2 regions of the Chryseobacterium sp. SNU WT5 genome follow, and region 2 is predicted to be linked to the other one. Evidence: riboswitches for the same ligand, from Rfam matches in the RefSeq annotation. Region 2 holds a riboswitch; the other holds the start of a gene.
What was found. Region 2 has a riboswitch for thiamine pyrophosphate ahead of FNJ88_RS05580 (TonB-dependent receptor). Riboswitches for the same ligand answer to the same signal wherever they lie in the genome.
Positions count from the first base shown of each region.

Region 1: another riboswitch for thiamine pyrophosphate. It lies ahead of FNJ88_RS12000 (class I SAM-dependent methyltransferase); the one in region 2 lies ahead of FNJ88_RS05580 (TonB-dependent receptor).

Region 1 covers NZ_CP041687.1:2,539,143-2,542,355, reverse strand. Annotated here, with positions in the region: gene FNJ88_RS12010 (thiamine phosphate synthase) at 1-21, opposite strand, end outside; gene FNJ88_RS12005 (AIR synthase-related protein) at 18-1,061, opposite strand; gene FNJ88_RS12000 (class I SAM-dependent methyltransferase) at 1,058-1,786, opposite strand; TPP riboswitch at 1,815-1,904, opposite strand; gene FNJ88_RS11995 (DUF2911 domain-containing protein) at 2,033-2,632, opposite strand; gene FNJ88_RS11990 (fasciclin domain-containing protein) at 2,775-3,213, opposite strand, start outside.
Region 2 covers NZ_CP041687.1:1,174,713-1,177,925, forward strand. Annotated here, with positions in the region: gene FNJ88_RS05570 (DUF2752 domain-containing protein) at 1-289, shown strand, start outside; gene FNJ88_RS05575 (WG repeat-containing protein) at 322-1,074, shown strand; TPP riboswitch at 1,100-1,190, shown strand; gene FNJ88_RS05580 (TonB-dependent receptor) at 1,257-3,213, shown strand, end outside.

The sequences.
Region 1 (3,213 bases), 1.4 Mb from region 2:
TAGATACAATTCTTTTTTCATAACCATTCCTTTTCTAAGGCATTCCCAAATGCTTTCCAATAAGGATCTAATTCTATCGGTTTTAAATCCATCACATTTCCATTGAGGTCTTTGTAAGTTGAACGCTCTTTATTATGAAAAGATCCTATCACCGTTGCTTGAATTCCATTTAAATTTAAAAAATTCAGTAATTCTTCAATTTTACTGGGATTGACGCTCATCAGCATACTTCCTGCTCCAATAATTTCAAAAGGCGAAAGATTGAATTGATCCAACAACTTCCATTGCTCTTTTAAAACTGGAACTTTTCGTAAATCCAATTCACACCGAATCCCGGCTGCAATCGAAAATTCGGCAAATGCGTTTAGTACTCCACCTTCCGTTATATCATGCATCGCTTTTACAGATCCTGGATTTTTCTTATTAAATTCCGCAGCGAGTAAACCTTCACGCATCACACTTATTTGGTGAAATAATTGAAGAAAATCGAAAGGTTCTTCTCCTTTAAAAAGTTTCTTTGAAGTTTCAGGAAAATACAAACCTAAGATCGCCGTAGAAGCAATTCCAGCGTGTTTAGTCATCAACATCACGTCTCCTACTTCTGCTTGATCCGACGTCAACAAACTTCCTTTTGGCGCGATTGCGAACATTGTTCCTCCTCCACTCACGGTAGAATTGTGTCCCATTACCCAACCGGTATGTCCGCCCGTAATTGCGATTTTATTTTTTTCACACTCGTAATGAATTGCGGTCCAATATTCTTGGAATACTTTTTCCGTCATGTCTTCGGGTAAATTTAAAACCATCTGAAAATATTGTGGTGAAACACCAGAAGTCACAATATCATTGGCAATTAAATGAACAGATAAATAGGCAGACAGTTCGGGACCCAATTTTGGTAAATACGATAATGGATCACTTGCAGAGACCATTTCTAACTCGTCCGAAATTTTTATTAAACTACTGTCAACACCGAAAGAAGGTCCTTTTAAAACATTTTTATTCCGATATCCCAATTGATTTAATAAAGTGTTATTGATAAGATCATTATTTATTTTCATACATCAAGAAACTTTACGTAAACGCCAAAAAAATCACCGTAAGGCATTTTCCATTCTTTTACAGGAAACCATTTGGGTAAACCTGTACACATCCACGTAATTTCAAATTCACGATGTTGAAGATTTTTTTCGAGCAAGTCTATTAAAGTTTTTGGAGTGTAAAAAGTGGCTGTTCGATAGTATTCATTCGCTCCAAAAGATTGCTGCACTCTTCTGCGAATGAATTTGGGCGTTAACTTATTCATCATTCCCATTGCAAAGCCATTTTTACAAACGCGCGATGCTTCTGCAATTACTTGCTCAGGATTTTGATAGTATTCAAAAGTATTCATGAAAACCAGCAGATCAAAACTTTGATCTTTGAAAGGCATATGATGAACATCCGCCATGGTAAGATCGCCACCCCAGCGGTAAAGAGCCTGCGAAAGCATGAAAGGAGAAATATCTCCGCCAGTTGCTTCCAAACCGATTTGGTGCCACCATCGGGTGAATCGGGTCGTGCCACAGCCAAATTCTAAAAGGGTTTGATTTCGAACATCAGCTTTGATTAAGGCAGCCATAACAGCTTTTTGCTCAATTTCTGCACGTTTGTATTTTCCTTCGTAATAATCTTCATACCGATCGGTATATTGGCGGTTGAAAAACCATTCCTTACGTCCTTGCCAAGAGCGAATTCCATCAAAAATTAATTGGGATTGGGCGGTTTTATTTATTTCTTTTTCCATAAATAATATTTTACCACCGGGATCTCTTTGTAAAAGATCTTACATTCCTTTCGCTGGTCCTAACCAGAGCAAGTTATACGGGTATTATCTCAGCCAGAAGGCACCCCGATGTGTCGCAAAGATAATAATCATTTTGGAATATTCTCTATCATTTTATAAAGAAGAAAGATTAAATTTTAGAAAATATAGCAATCATAACCGCTACAAGTAATCCCATAAAAAAAGTGAACCGAAGTTCACTTTGAATTATTTTTTAGCTGCGGCATCTTTTTCAATCTGCTTAATTTCATTGAGTTTCTCAATAATTTTTGTAACCATTTCGGGTTTGGCTTCTTTTACCGGAATTACCACTTTCGTCATATCCCATTTAAAAACCAGATCTGAAGAATGAGCATCAATTGGATTTAGAGAAATCTCAAACCATTCTTGTTTATCAGCTAATTTTTGAACTGGAACTGTTACGTCTGCAATATTTAGTTTCTCATCGTAAGAATAAGCGCCCCACTGATTGGCATCTTTATTTAAGATTACTTTCCAATCTTTCTCCATAGGAATAACGAATAAACCGTATGTTCCTGCCATCACCTCTTTCCCACCGAAGTTGACATTTTGATCAAAAGTTATTTTGGTTGCACTATTTGCACCTGCACGCCAAACTTTTCCATAAGGAACGAGTTCACCAAAAACTTTTCTCCCTTTAATGCCAGGTCTGCCGTAATCAACAGAAATTTTGGTCATTGAGAATTGCTGTTCTACTTTCTGGCGCGGACTAGCTGTAGGAACATTAAATTGCGAAAACCCACAAAGGGAAAACGATAAGAAAAGAGTAACGAATAATTTTTTCATAAGTTTAATTATATTAGTGAAGAAAATTTTAACAAAGACTAAAGATATAAAAAATTGCAATTCAATATTCAATAAATTTAGGGTCAAAAAAAGCCACCTAAACCGAAGTCTAAGTGGCACCATTAAAAATAAAACTATGAAACTATGGCATTAACACGGTATCGATTACGTGTATAACTCCATTTGATTGGTTAACATCTGCAATTGTAATCTGGGCAGAATTGTTTTTTGCATCTGTAACGTATAATTTTTGACCTTTCATCCAGAATGTTAATTCTTCTCCCTGAACGGTTTTGGCCATGTATTTTTCATTATTTTTCTTAACCCAAGTCATTAGGTCTTTTCCAGAAATTTTTCCAGGAACTACGTGATAGGTTAATATTTTCGTTAGCATTGCTTTGTTTTCCGGTTTTATCAACATCTCTACTGTTCCGGCAGGTAATTTCGCAAAAGCTGCATTGGTTGGAGCGAAAACCGTGAAAGGTCCTTTGCTCGATAAAGTTTCTACCAATCCGGCAGCTTTTACAGCGGCAACTAACGTGGTGTGGTCTTTTGAATTTACTGCATTTTCAACAATGTTT
Region 2 (3,213 bases):
TGAAAGCTATCTGCTAAAATGCCCTTTCAAATTCTTCACGGGATACGATTGCCCTGGCTGTGGTAGTCAAAGAGCTCTTCACGCTACATTGCATGGCCAGTTCCGCGAAGCGTTTTCATACAATCCGTTATTTATTATCGCTCTTCCCTATGTGTTGACAGGGATCTTATTTGAGTGGTTTGGCTTAAAATATTCTTATCCTAAAACAAGAAAAATTTTATTTGGAAGTACAGCGATTTATACTGTCACTGGAATCATCATTCTGTTCTTTATTATAAGAAATTTATAATTTCTTATTTTTGCAGGCATGCTCAATTACTAATGAAAAACTTCTTCACTTTTCTTCTTTTAACCACCTCTATCATTTTCTCCGCACAGAAAAAATCAGTTGTTTCTAAAAACACTACGAAAAAGCCAATTGCTTCCGTAAAACCCACGCTACATTTAGATCATGTAAAACTGAATGATTCTGTATGTGCTCTTATTCCGTATAAGAAAGATCGCAAGTCTGGATTCACCAATCAGCAAGGCAAAATAATAATCCAACCAATTTATAGTAATGTTGGCTTTTTTACAGAAGATTGTAATCTCTTAAATTCTCCGAATAATAAAGTCCGGAAATTTGGTACAAAAAAATATGCATCCGTACGTTTGAATGATGAAGACTACAGAATTAATGACCAAGGCAGGAGAGTATATCACTTCAAAAAGGAGGATTTAGGAAAATGTCCATCAGAATTCAAAGCGCAATTATTTCATGCCTATATTATGAATCGCTCTTATGGAATAATAGAGGATTCTAAATTTGAGAATCCAGCAGATTTTCGACAATTTACCATTTATCCGCAATATGATTATCTACACATTTTAGAAGGTGATGATTTGAAAAACCCAATGATCATTGCTGTGAAAAATGATAAATTTGGCATCATCAATGTGAATAGCAAAGTAATAATACCTTTTGAATATGCCGATATCAAAAGAAATTACAGCTGGAAATTGGGCCGTTTATTTGAAGTTTCTAAAGACGGTATCAATCACTACTATGTTGACATCAATAATAGATCATATTAACGAAAACTTTTTGTAGTTTTGCACCCAGAAATTAAAGGGGTGCTATAAAAAGCTGAGATTATACCCAATGAACCTGGAACAGGTAATGCTGTTTAGGGACAATTCGAAATCATGCAAATGATATTCGAAACCGTATAACAATCGAAACCCCTTTTATTCAATTAATCTTAAAAATTAAAAGAATGAAAGGATTTATTTTTTTCGGACTTATCGCAAGTCCATTCTACTTCGCACAAAACACCGTGCAAGATTCCCTCAAGACGAAGGAAATTGAAAGCATCAACTTTCTAAAACGACTGCCCGTCACCAAAGAAATCATTAATGTCGAAAAAGATTTAGGTCAAAAAAACCTTGGTCAGGATTTACCGATTTTATTAAAAAATCAAATGTCTGTGATTTCGACTTCTGATGCTGGAAATGGTGTTGGCTATACTGGATTTAGAATTCGCGGAGTTGGTGGAACAGCAATTAATGTAATGCTGAACGGCGTTCCTTACAATGATTCAGAATCTCAAGGAACATTCTTTGTAAATGTGGGTGACTTAACAAGTTCTGCTTCTCAGATCATTATTCAGCGCGGGGTTGGTACTTCATCAAACGGAGTTTCTGCTTTCGGAGCAAGTGTAAATGTGATTACCAAAAGCCCAGCGAACGAATTCTATTTGAAAACAGACGATTCTTATGGATCTTTCAACACTTATAAGTATTCCGCAGAAGCGGGTAGCGGGAAATTCTGGAACAACCGCCTTTCTGTGATGGGAAGATATACCAAAATTCATTCTGATGGTTATATTGACCGGGCATTTTCGGATCTGAATTCCTATAATTTTTCGGCGCTTTTTGAAGAGAATAAAACAAAAATTCGACTATTGGCGTTTGGTGGTAAGGAAAAAACCTACCAAGCTTGGAACGGCATTAGCAAAGAGAAATATGAAAAGGACCCTCGAACTAATGGATCCGGCAAATATAAAGATCTTGCCACTGGTGAAAAGAAATTTTATGATAATGAAACTGATAATTACAGACAAAATCATTACCAATTATTGTGGGAACAAAACCTTAATCCGAATTGGAACTTAGAAACTACTTTTCATTACACCGATGGAAAAGGGTATTATGAAAATTACAAACAAGTCGATGAAAATGATCAATGGGCGGCTAAATTCGCCGATTACAATCTACAAATACCAGTAGTAAATGGCCTTCCCCTAGCAAAGTCTGATTTTATAAGAAAAAAATGGTTAGACAATGATTTCTACGGAGCAGTTTCTACTCTTTACGGTAAATTTAATAATATCGATGTAAATTTTGGAGTTGTTGGAAACCAATATTATGGCAGACATTTCGGCAATGTAACTGGCGTACAACTTACCAATGTGAAAGAACACGAATACTATCGGAACCGATCTATAAAAAACGAATTGTCAGGTTTTGCAAAAGCAATTATCAAATTAAATCAATTTGAATTGTATGGGGATCTGCAGCTTAGAAACATTAATTACGACACTAAAATAATTCAGCAAGGAGATAGTGAAGGTGTAAACTTAGAACGAAATTGGCTATTCTTTAATCCAAAAGCTGGTGTTAATTATAAAATAAATTCAGGCAAACTATTTTTCTCTTACGCACACGCTCATCGTGAACCCAATAGAGATGACCTTTTCGCCAGTCCTGGGGTCAAGGCAGAAAGACTTCACGATTTTGAAGCTGGGTTGGAAAAATCTTTTGGTGTAGTCTCTTTTACCACCAATTTGTATTACATGAAATACAGCGATCAGTTGGTTTTATCTGGTGAAATTAACAGTATAGGTTCTGCCATAAGAACTAATGCGAATGGATACCGCATGGGTGTTGAAGTAGGAGCACTTGCAAAGCTTTCTGATCAATGGAACATTTCGGGGAATTTTACGCTGAGTAAGAATGAAAACATTGATTTTAAAAACAAGACAACAACCGGATTCGAGAATCTTGGAAATACTCCAATTTCATTTTCACCAAATATTATCGGTAATATTTTATTAAACTATTCACCAGCAGCTAATTTTAGTTTAGGCATTCAGAACCAATATGTTGGAAGCCAATACTTAGACAACACCAATGATGAAAACCTCAAACTAAATGATTATTTCCTGACGGATT